2 linked regions of the Arthrobacter crystallopoietes genome follow. The protein of the gene in region 1 interacts with the protein of each later gene in a pairwise test. Links are inferred from orthologs where the notes say so. Each region holds a gene or a part of one and is shown in the gene's direction. Other genes may lie near its edges.

Evidence for each region. The genes of interacting proteins can lie anywhere in the genome.
Region 2: the proteins of AC20117_RS18265 (region 1) and AC20117_RS21785 interact in binary tests that used the Escherichia coli proteins (3 or more experiments, as listed by UniProt). The link is inferred for Arthrobacter crystallopoietes from one-to-one orthologs.

Annotation. Positions count from the first base shown.
Region 1 is NZ_CP018863.1:3,962,895-3,968,430, forward strand. The notes cover bases 1,567-4,506. They hold AC20117_RS18265 (ABC-F family ATP-binding cassette domain-containing protein), read left to right. Parts: upstream 1,567-2,207; coding sequence 2,208-3,806; downstream 3,807-4,506. Other genes in these bases: AC20117_RS18260 (biotin transporter BioY), read right to left, coding at 1,567-2,022; AC20117_RS18270 (SURF1 family cytochrome oxidase biogenesis protein), read right to left, coding at 3,834-4,506. Outside these bases: AC20117_RS18250 (energy-coupling factor transporter transmembrane component T family protein), read right to left, coding at 31-654; AC20117_RS18255 (energy-coupling factor ABC transporter ATP-binding protein), read right to left, coding at 651-1,358; more of AC20117_RS18260, read right to left, coding at 1,360-1,566; more of AC20117_RS18270, read right to left, coding at 4,507-4,727; AC20117_RS18275 (hypothetical protein), read right to left, coding at 4,731-4,979; AC20117_RS24245 (DUF3099 domain-containing protein), read right to left, coding at 4,976-5,512. UniProt on the Escherichia coli protein: Genetic data indicate it may be involved in ribosome assembly or function.
Region 2 is NZ_CP018863.1:4,734,947-4,740,959, forward strand. The notes cover bases 109-4,525. They hold AC20117_RS21785 (multifunctional oxoglutarate decarboxylase/oxoglutarate dehydrogenase thiamine pyrophosphate-binding subunit/dihydrolipoyllysine-residue succinyltransferase subunit), read left to right. Parts: upstream 109-506; coding sequence 507-4,325; downstream 4,326-4,525. Other genes in these bases: guaB1 (GMP reductase), read right to left, coding at 109-211; AC20117_RS21790 (GDSL-type esterase/lipase family protein), read left to right, coding at 4,409-4,525. Also shown: more of guaB1, read right to left, coding at 1-108; more of AC20117_RS21790, read left to right, coding at 4,526-5,008; AC20117_RS24395 (50S ribosomal protein bL37), read left to right, coding at 5,124-5,198; rsrA (mycothiol system anti-sigma-R factor), read right to left, coding at 5,313-5,588; AC20117_RS21800 (sigma-70 family RNA polymerase sigma factor), read right to left, coding at 5,585-6,013. UniProt on the Escherichia coli protein: E1 component of the 2-oxoglutarate dehydrogenase (OGDH) complex which catalyzes the decarboxylation of 2-oxoglutarate, the first step in the conversion of 2-oxoglutarate to succinyl-CoA and CO(2).

The DNA of each region.
Region 1 (5,536 bases):
GAATAGCGCCGCCGGGCGCCAGTGGAGGCGCTATTGCTCCTTTTCCCCGAGTCCGCGTGCGGCCAGGGCGTCTCCGGTCTGCCGGGCATAAGCCACCGCGCCGATGATGACGGGCTGCACGATGGCGCGCGGGGAAGAGCCGAGACCGCGGGCCTTGGCTGCATCCCGCACATCGTGCAGGGACCCGAGCAGGTACGGGATGCTCCGCAGCATCAGGGAGATGGTCAGGGCGAAGCGCTCGGGATCGGCGCCGAACCGCCGCAGGGGGGTCACGGCCGCCACCAGCCCGTCGAGCAGCCGCTGCGTCTCGGTGGTGGAGGTCAGCAAATTGGCGGCATAGATGCAGGTGAGCAGGGCCGCAACCACTGCCAGGGCTCCGGCCGGCGAGTCGACCCACCAGCGATAGGCGACCACCACCAGCAGGAAAAGCCACATGGCGCGCAGGGGAGTCACCAGCTTCCGGACCGGAAGTCCCGCTGCCACATGCAGGACAACGACGACGGCCAGCACCGCTGTGCGGGGGATGGCGCCGGGCAGGGCCAGCACCGTGATGCCGGCTGCCGCAAGCAGCACGAACTTCAGCAGCAGCGGCGTCCGGTGCAGCCAGCTGCGCCCCGGCACGTAGGCGCTGATCAGGTGGGCCCGGCCCCTCACGGCGTCGGCTCCCGGATGCAGGCGCAAAGCTTGCGGTAAAAGTCCACGGCGGCGGGCGGATCGCCGTCGTAAACCACTGTGCCTGAGTCCACGACGAGGGTGCGTTCACTGTCCCGGGCCAGTTCCAGGTCATGGGTGGCCAGGATGACCTGCTGCGGCAACGAGGCCAGCCGATCCCGCAGCAGCAGTGTGTTCTTCAAATCAAGCAGGGTGGAGGGCTCGTCCAGCACCAGCACATCGGGATCCACTGCCAGCACGCTGGCCAGCGCCGCCAGCTGACGCTCGCCGCCGGAGAGCTGGTAGATGCTCTGGTCCGCCAGGGCGGCGAGGCCGAAGCCGGTCAGGATTTCCATTGCCGCGTTCCGGCGATCGGTACGGTTGCGGTGGATCCGCCGCAACGACAGCTCGACGTCTTCGAGCGGCGTGGGCATGACCAGCTGGGAGAGCGGGTCGGTGAAGACGAAAGCGACTTTCCGCCGTACCGCTGCCCCGTGTTTGGCCGTATCGCGGCCGTCAACGTCCACAGTTCCGGCGTCGGGGAGGACCAGGCCGTTGATCAGCTTGAGCAGGGTCGATTTACCGGAGCCGTTGGCGCCGATGATGCTGATGCGCTGTTCTCCGAGCGCCAACTGCGGCACGGACAGGATCGGAGCTGCGTCTTCGGCGAAGTCGGGACGGACCAGGACGTCGCGGAATTTGATCATGTCAGCGGGGCCGGCGAAGCAGATCAGGGAAGGCTTTGTGGATGCCGACGGCAATCGCGGCAGCCGCGGCGTTCTTGACCAGGTCTCCGGGGACGAACGGCAGGTCGGCAACCAGCGCGGCACCGAAGGCCAGCTGGCCGTTGAGCATCATGCCGACGATCCCGCACAGATGCGTCAGGACGGTGCCTGCGGTGGCCGCCCCGAACAGCCACAGCGTGGTCAGCGTGGTCAGCTTACGGACCCGCCGGAGCGCAGGCCGCGCCAGCACGCCGATGAGCGCAGCCGCGAAGGGGAAGGAAAGCAGGTAGCCGGCCGACCCCATCGCCAGCACGCCCAGGCCGCCCTGGTAACCGGCGAAAATGGGCAGGCCCACCAGGCCAAGCAGTACATACAGTCCCACCGCGGCGAACGCGCGGGCGCCGCCGAGAACCAGTCCGGCCAAGGCAACCACCATCGTCTGGAGCGTTATGGGCACACCGAGGATATTGCCGGCCGGGATCGGGGGAACGGCGATCGATGCGGCGGTCAGCGCGGCGAAGACGCCGATGAGGGCCAGATCGGTGCCGTTCCAGGAGCGGCGGCCGGGTGCGTTTCCGGCGGCAGGGGAGCCGCTGACGACGTCGGAGGCTGCAAGGTTCCGATTGTGGGCGGACTGCTTCGGCATCGAAAGCTCCTTCTATGGCATGGGGACAACATGTCTATCCCCAACTACCGAGAATAGCGCCTGCGCGGGCAGGATCGTTTGTAGGTTTCCTTCGAAGTCATACGGGCCGGTAGACTGGAAAGGCTGATTTCTGCAGCATCGTGTACTGCACATTCCCTTATATTCCCTTTGGAGAGGTCCCACCTGTGATTACCGTTAATGATCTTGAGCTGCGCGCTGGAGCCCGTCTGCTCATGGACGCGGTGTCATTCCGTGTGGACAAGGGCGACAAGATCGGGCTGGTGGGCCGTAACGGAGCCGGCAAGACCACCCTGACCCGGGTTCTCGCCGGCGAGGGCATTCCGGCCGCAGGTCAGGTCACCCGCAGCGGAGACATTGGCTACCTGCCGCAGGACCCGCGGACGCCGAACATGGACCAGCTGGCACGCGACCGGATTCTTTCCGCCCGCGGACTGGATATCGTCTCCGGCAAACTCCGCGCCGCGCAGGCCGACATGGCCAGCGAGAATGCGGACGTCCAGGCCAAGGCCATGCGCAGCTACGACCGGCTCGAAGCCGAGTTCCTTGCGGGCGGCGGCTACGCTGCGGAGGCGGAAGCGGCCGCGATTTCCTCCAACCTGGCGCTGCCGGAACGGATCCTGAACCAGCCGCTCAAAACTCTGTCCGGCGGGCAGCGCCGCCGTGTCGAACTGGCCCGGATCCTCTATTCGGGCGCGGACACCATGCTGCTGGATGAGCCCACCAACCACCTGGACGCCGATTCCATCAGCTGGCTGCGCGAGTTCCTGAAGAACCATCACGGCGGACTGATCGTGATCAGCCACGACACCGAGCTGCTCGAAGCCACGGTGAACAAGGTCTTCCTGCTCGACGCCAACCGCGCCACCATCGACATCTACAACATGAACTGGAAGCGCTACCAGCTGCAGCGCGAAACCGATGAGCGTGCCCGCAAGCGGGAACGCGCGAATGCGGAGAAGAAGGCCGGGGTCCTGATGGACCAGGCCAACAAGATGCGTGCCAAGGCCACCAAGGCCGTCGCAGCGCAGAACATGGCCAAGCGGGCCGAGCGGCTGCTCAGCGGACTGGATGCCGTGCGTGCCAGCGACAAGGTCGCAGCGCTGCGCTTCCCGGATCCGTCTCCCTGCGGCAAGACCCCGATGACGGCCGAGGGACTGAGCAAGTCCTATGGCTCATTGGAAATCTTCACCGACGTAGACCTGGCCATTGACCGCGGTTCCAGAGTAGTGATTCTGGGACTGAACGGTGCCGGCAAGACCACGCTGCTGCGGATGCTCGCCGGGGTGGACTCACCGGACACCGGTGAGGTCATCCCCGGGCACGGGCTCAAGATCGGCTATTACGCGCAGGAACATGAAACGCTCGATACCGAACGCAGCGTGCTGGAAAACATGCGTACGGCCGCCCCGGACCTGCAGGATGCCGAAGTGCGCAACATCCTCGGCTCGTTCCTCTTCTCCGGCGACGACGTCAACAAGCCTGCCGGTGTGCTCTCCGGCGGCGAGAAAACCCGTTTGGCGCTGGCTACCATTGTTGCGTCCTCGGCCAACGTGCTGCTGCTCGACGAGCCCACCAACAACCTCGATCCTGCCAGCCGTGCCGAGATCCTAGGCGCGCTGCGCAATTACAGCGGCGCGGTCGTCATGGTCAGCCACGACGAGGGGGCAGTGGAAGCGCTGAACCCGGAGCGCGTTGTCCTGCTGCCCGACGGCGTGGAGGACCTGTGGAACGAGAGCTACCTGGACCTGGTCACGCTCGCGTAAGGTCCCCAAGGGCCGCTGGCGGCGGGCTTAGTCCCGCTCGCTCAGCAGCGAGCCATCCGTGCGGAACCCCTGGGCATCCAGCACGGCATCTTCTTCTTCCTCGGCGCTGGGGCGCTTGCGGGAACGCTTCTGCGCGGCCGGCCGCGGAGCGGGATTGGCCTCGTGGTAGCCAGCTTCTTCATCTTCCTCCTGCAGCCGGTCCATTCTTGCCTGCTGCCGTGCGGCATAGCCGTAGCCGACGAAGAACAGCACACCGAAGGCGTACCACTGCATGGAGTAGGAGAGGTGCGGGCCCTCATCGATCGCCGGCTTGGGCATGAGCGCGGGACGCTCAGCCGGGGCGGGATTTTCGGCCGCCATCAAGCCGTAGCCGCCCCTAAAGACCGGGTAGCCCAGCTCGGCTGCATACTCGTCCAGCTGGATCGATGCCAGCTGTCCCTCCGGGGCGCCGCGGTCCACTGACGATTCGCCCGGCTTCACCCGTGCGACGACGGTGACGTCACCCTCCGGGGCTGCCGGGACCGTGTCCGGGTGGCCGGCTACGTCATTGCCAATTGGCAGCCAACCGCGGTTGATAATGACCGCCGGGCCTGATTCCAGCTTCAACGGGACCAGGACCTCGTATCCGGGACGGCCGTTGAGCGGGCGGTTGCGCACCACCCGCTGGCCGGCTTCGTCATACTGGCCGCGCAGCACCACGGGCGTCCATTCCTCGGCGTCGTCGGCTTCGGCGAAGATATCCGGCACTGTCTCAAAATCGACGGGGTCGGCGTCGTAATTGGATTCAATCGCGGTAATAACGTCATGGGCCTGGTCTCTGCGGTCCATCTGCCAGTTGCCCAGCAGCACGCAGACAGAGGCGAGCAACGCGACCAGGAGGAGCCAGCCCAGCCACTTCGCGCTGAACAGAAAACGGTACATCAGCTAGCTTCCCTCTACCGGAGTGTCCAGAGGCTGGGTATCGCGCCACAGCCCGCGCAGCTTGAGATAGTCTTCCAGCCAGCCGCGGTGGTCCTCGCAGGCCAGCCAGATCTTCCGCCGTTCGGGCGTGTGGATTTTCGGGTTGTTCCACCGCACCTGCCAGGCCGCGGCAGCGCGGCAGCCCTTTCTGGAGCACATCGTCTCAGCCGGCATTGGCTGCCCGCCTCCGGACAGCTGGTCAAAAATACTCACGCGGCGCTTTCGTCCTTCCGGCGCTTCGTCACTGGGCTGAGATTGCCCTCGAAGACTTCATAGCTGTCATGAACCGGCGCGGTAGGTCCCGCGCGCCGGTGGACCGTTTCCGAGCCGGTTGCCCGTTCCGGTCTTTCGCCGGTTGCGGAGGGTCCTGCCGCCGTGCCGGGTTCCTGCTCCTCGTCGACGATCTCGCCGGGCACCACTACGGGTTCGGTGGCCTTCGCAGCGGCTTCCGCAGACTCCAGTTCACCGGCGGGTGCATGGTCCAGCAACGCATCGCTGTGCTTGAGGTTGCTCTGGTCGCTGCCGCCATTGGCAATGACGACCGCGATCCACGGCAGGAAGACTGCTCCGGCTACAAAGAGCCATCTGGCCCAACCATCGATGAAAAAGAACAGCAGAAGGCAGGCCAAGCGGATTCCCATCGCAAGGGAATACTTGACCATCCGACGGTGCATCTCGTCTGTGTGGCTTTCGGGGACGTCCGTAATGCTGAGGACTTCCCGATCATCATCTGGCTGCTTATTCATCACGCTCCAAAGACCCACCTCAAT
Region 2 (6,013 bases), 770 kb from region 1 along the record:
GCACTGCCAGGCCCCCGCGGCGGGAAATCGTCTCCACCATCCGGCGACCGGTTACCGCCGTCATGTTCGCCACTACCAGCGGGATCGTGGTGCCTGTTCCGTCCCCCGAGGCCAAGTCCACGTCCAGCCGTGAGACCACTTCCGACCTGGATGGAACCAGGAAAACGTCCGAGTAGGTCAGGTCCGTCTGCGGCTGATTGATGAACTGCATGTTCTGCTCCTGAAAATCGACGTGCAGGCAACGACAGCACGAGTCTACGACGCCGAGCCAAATCACCGGTGCACCGCTTCTGACGGGGTCTGTTGGCGCTTCGTCACATTGGTTTCAAAACAATCGTATGAGATTGGCCTGCACAGCGGATGTGTCATTAGACTGGCTAGAGGTCCAGACCCGGTGCGTCCAAACGCACCTCACGCGCCCGTGACGACTGCAGCAGATTGTTGCCATGGGCCGCAGCGTGTGGTCTGTAGGGCAAGCGGCAACACATGGAAGAGGCGTATAACAAGTGCCAGAGCATCCCAATCTTCGTCTACCCGAGGAATTCGGCGGTAACGAGTGGCTCGTCGACGAAATTTACGAGCAGTACCTCCAGGACAAGAACTCGGTGGACAAGAAATGGTGGAGCATTTTCGAATCGGCCGGCGCCGGCTCAACCCAAACCGCTAATGGCAACGCGCCGCGCGCTGCAAGGGAGGAAACCGACCCCCAGACGCGCCAACTGCCGGTAGTCAAGGAGCCCAAGGGCACCCCGGCAGCTTCCGCCGAAACCACCGCGAACAACCGCAGTGCGGAAAAGCGGATCCCTGCGGATGCCGAGCCTGCCCCCAATACTTCCAAGGACAAGGCCGTGCCCGCCGCCGCCGAAACGGCCGCCAAGTCCGAGCCGAAAACGGCTCCCATCCCGGCGCAGCTGCCGAAGTCTTCGCCCAACTCCCAGACCGAGGAAGACAAGATCTCGGTCCTGCGCGGCCCGGCCAAGGCCATCGCCACCAACATGGACCAGAGCCTGAGCGTTCCGACGGCTACGACGGTACGCGCTGTGCCGGCGAAACTGCTGATCGACAACCGCGTGGTCATCAATTCGAATCTGGCCCGCGCCCGCGGCGGCAAGGTCTCCTTCACCCACCTCATCGGCTACGCGGTCATCAAGGCACTTGGCCAGTTCCCCAGCCAGAACGTGCATTACGACGAGGTCGACGGGAAGCCCGTTGCGGTCCAGCCGGCCCACGTCAACTTCGGCATCGCGATCGACATGCCCAAGCCCGACGGCACCCGCCTGCTTGTTGTTCCGAACATCAAGAAGGCCGAAACCATGAACTTCGCGGAGTTCTGGCATAACTACGAGGACCTCATCAAGCGCGCCCGCGCCGGTAAGCTGACCGCTGACGATTACGCTGGCACCACGTCCTCGCTGACCAACCCGGGCGGCATCGGTACCGTCCACTCCGTCCCCCGGCTGTCCAAGGGCCAGGCGACCATCGTCGGCGTCGGTGCCCTCGAATACCCCGCCGAATTCCGCGGGGCAAGCGAGAAGACCATCGCCGCGCAGGGCGTTGGCAAGATCATCACGCTGACCTCCACGTATGACCACCGCGTCATCCAGGGCGCCGGCTCAGGCGAATTCCTACGCCTCGTAGAGTCGCTGCTGCTCGGCGAGCAGGACTTCTACGACGAGATCTTCGAGGCTTTGCGAATTCCGTACGAGCCGGTTCGCTGGCGTCCGGACAACCAGGTTGACGTAGAACTGCAGGTCAACAAGATTGCCCGCATCCAGCAGCTCATTCACGCTTACCGGGTCCGCGGACACCTCATGGCGGACACAAACCCGCTGGAGTACGTCCAGCGCAAGCACCCTGACCTGGACATCCTCACTTACGGCCTGACCATGTGGGATCTGGACCGCGAGTGGGTCACAGGCGGCTTCGGCGGCAAGTCCCGGTTGAAGCTGCGCGACATCCTCGGTGTGCTCCGCGATGCCTACTGCCGCACCACCGGCATCGAGTACATGCACATCCAGGATCCTGAAGAACGTAAATGGTTCCAGGACGAACTGGAGCGCCCGTACGCGAAGCCCAGCCGCGAAGAGCAGCTGCGCGTCCTGGGCAAGCTCAATGCCGCCGAGGCGTTCGAAACGTTCCTGCAGACCAAGTTCGTGGGCCAGAAGCGCTTTTCGCTGGAAGGCGGCGAATCCCTGATTCCGCTGCTGGACGCAGTGATCTCGGATGCCGCCGACGACGGCCTGGACGAAGTGGCCATCGGCATGGCCCACCGCGGCCGGTTGAACGTGCTGACCAACATTGCCGGCAAGACCTATGCCCAGGTGTTCCGCGAGTTCGAGGGGACGCAGGATCCACGCAGCGTTCAGGGCTCGGGCGACGTGAAGTACCACCTCGGCACCGAGGGCACCTTCACCTCGGACAACGGCAATGAGACCAAGGTCTACCTCGCGGCCAACCCCTCCCACTTGGAAGCCGTTGATCCGGTCGTCGAAGGCATCGTGCGTGCCAAGCAGGACCGTCTCGACCAGGGCGACGGTGCGTTCGGCGTGCTCCCCATCATCATCCACGGCGATGCGGCATTCGCGGGCCAGGGCGTGGTTGCGGAGACACTCAACCTGTCCCAGCTCCGCGGCTACCGCACCGGCGGTACAGTGCATGTCATCGTCAATAACCAGGTCGGCTTCACCACCTCGCCGCACGCATCGCGCTCCTCGGTGTACTCCACCGACGTAGCCAAGATGATCCAGGCGCCGGTCTTCCACGTCAACGGGGATGATCCCGAAGCCGTTGTCCGGGTGGCGCAGCTTGCGTACGACTACCGCCAGCGTTTCCACAAGGATGTTGTCATCGACATGGTCTGCTACCGCCGGCGCGGGCACAACGAGGGCGACGATCCCTCGATGACCCAGCCGATGATGTACAACCTGATCGAAGCCAAGCGCTCCACCCGCAAGCTGTACACCGAAGCCCTCGTCGGCCGCGGCGACATCACGCAGGACGAGGCCGACCAGGCGCTGCGCGACTATCAGGAACGTCTGGAACGGGTCTTCGCCGAAACGCATGCCGCCCAGACCTCGCCGATTCCGGTTGTCACCAAGGACGCGGCCGCCGTCTCGGACATCGAACGCCCGCTGTCACAGCAGGCCGAAGACGAGGTCCGCGTACCGACCAGCACCGCTGTCAGCACCGAGGTGCTCGCCCAAATCGGCAAGGCGCACGTCAGCATTCCCGAAGGCTTCACGGTGCACCCCAAGCTCAAGGCGCTCCTGGAGAAGCGCGAACAGATGTCGCGTGAAGGCGGCATCGACTGGGGCTTCGGCGAAATTGCCGCCTTCGGCAGCCTGCTGATGGAAGGTGTTCCGGTCCGTTTGGCTGGCCAGGACTCGCGCCGCGGTACGTTCGTCCAGCGCCATGCCGTCTTCCATGACCGGTCATCCGGCAAGGAATGGGCACCGCTGACGCAGCTGTCCGAAGACCAGGCGAAGTTCTGGATCTACGACTCGCTGCTCTCCGAATATGCGGCCATGGGCTTTGAATACGGTTACTCGGTTGAGCGGCCGGATGCGCTGGTCATCTGGGAAGCGCAGTTCGGCGACTTCGTCAACGGCGCACAGACGGTAATCGATGAATTCATCTCCTCGGCCGAGCAGAAATGGGGACAGCGTTCCTCGCTGGTCCTCATGCTGCCGCACGGCTATGAGGGCCAGGGACCGGACCACTCGTCCGCTCGCATCGAACGATTCCTGCAGATGTGCGCCGAAGACAACATGATCGTGGCCAATCCGACCACCCCGGCGTCGCACTTCCATCTGCTGCGCCGCCAGGCCTACAGCCGTCCGCGGAAGCCGCTGATCATCTTCACACCCAAGCAGCTGCTGCGCCTGAAGGCTGCCGCCGCCAATGTCGAGGACTTCACGGAGGGCCGCTTCCAGCCGGTCATCCCGGAGGTCCAGGAACTGAACGCAGGGGAAGTCGACCGGGTGGTCCTGGTATCGGGCCGCCTGTACTACGACCTGCTGGCTGCCCGCCAGAAGAACGGCGACACCAAGACTGCTCTGGTCCGGGTCGAGCAGCTATACCCGCTGCCGGCCCAGGAAATCGAGGCCGAACTGGCCAAGTATCCGAACGCCGAGGTGGTCTGGGCCCAGGACGAGCCCGCCAACCAGGGGCCGTGGCCGGTTATTGGAATGATGCTCCCGCAGAGGGTGGACACGAGCCTTCGTCTGGTTTCGCGCCCCGCGTCCGCCGCTACCTCAACAGGTTCCGCCAAGCGGCACGCTGTCGAGCAGGATGTCCTCGTGAAAAAGGTGTTTGAGCGCAAGTAAGTAAGATGATGGGTGGGGTGCACAGACACCCCACCCACTTCTTTTTAACCAGAGGCCTGCCCTAACCAACCAGAAAGCATCTTGTGGAGCAACGCAAAATCAGGATCGCCGCTGTCGGCGACGAACTCCTTGCCGGTACCGGTGATCAGCGCGCCCTCGGTTGGCTCGGACGGACTCTGGCCCGTACCAATCCCGCGCCGGCCAGCCTCGAATCGTTCACTCTGGCGTCGCCAAACGAGGGCACGGAGGAACTTGCCGGACGCTGGCTGCAGGAGGCAGGACGCCGGTTTGATGACGGTTATGAAAACCGGCTCGTTATCGGACTGTCCGACCGCGACCTGGATCTGGAGCTGACGACGGCCCGGAGCCGGCTGAACCTGGCCAACATTCTTGATGGTGCGGCTCAGTTAAGCGTCAAAGCCTTCGTCGTCGGTCCGCCGCCCGGCCTCGATGCCGAGCGCAACCAACGCCTTGCCGAGCTGTCGGCCGCATTCGGTGATGTCACCACCCGCCGCAAACATGTCTACGTTGATACCTTCACTCCCCTGCTCAATCACGAACAGTGGCGCACGGATCTTGCCGCTAACGGCGGCGCTCCCGGACAGGCCGGCTACGGTTTGATCGCCTGGCTGGTCCTCCACCGCGGCTGGTACAGCTGGCTGGAACTGCCCGAGCCCGCTTGACTCCACCCCCAGTCCGCCGGCCAACCCGCTTCAGTCGCCGTCACCGGTTAGGCGTGCATGGACGGATGTGGGAGACTGGTACGCAGTTCTTTTTCATCCAGGTAAGGAGGCAGCTATGAGCAAGCGAGCACGCAAGCGTCGTGACCGTAAGCGCGGCGGCGCAAACCACGGTAAGCGCCCCAACACCTAAGCAACCGGTTTTCCGGTATGGCTTACGGGTCACCCGCCAGCTGAATAAAGCAGGAACCCCCGCAGACCACCAGGTCTGCGGGGGTTCCTGCTTTATCTATACCGGCAGGCAGTTCTAGGCGTCGGCCTGTACCGTGTCAGCGGCTTCGAGGTGGCCGATCCGGTCCAGAATCCGTTCCTTCAGTGTCTGCGGTGCAGCCTCCTGGCACGACCTCTTGACCACGCTTCGGATCAGGCACTCCAGGCTGTGTTCCTGGGCGCATTCCTCGCAACCGTCCAGATGCTGTTTGATCTCGTTGAGGTCCTCGCGGGACAACGCGCCGTCAACGTACTCATAGATCCGCTTCATGCGGTCGTCTTCGCAGTCGCCCAAGCCGTGGCAGTCGCTCATTTGCCGTTCTCCTGTTTTGTCCCCACTGAGGTTTTGTCCGTCTTTTTGCCCATTCCGCGTTCGTGCGCGTAGTCGGCCAGCAGATCGCGCAATAGCTTGCGTCCGCGGTGGAGGCGGGACATAACCGTTCCGATCGGGGTGTTCATGATTTCTGATATTTCTTTGTAGGCAAAACCCTCTACGTCTGAAAAGTAGACGGCCAGCCTGAACTCCTCCGGGATAGCCTGGAGGGCTTCCTTGACGTCCGAATCCGGCAGGTGGTCCAACGCCTCCGCTTCGGCGGAACGCAGTCCCGTCGAAGTGTGCGAAGCGGCTTGGAACATCTGCCAGTCCTCAACCTGGTCCGCGTTGGACTGGAGCGGCTCGCGCTGCCGTTTACGGTACAGGTTGATATAGGTGTTGGTCAGGATCCGGTAGAGCCATGC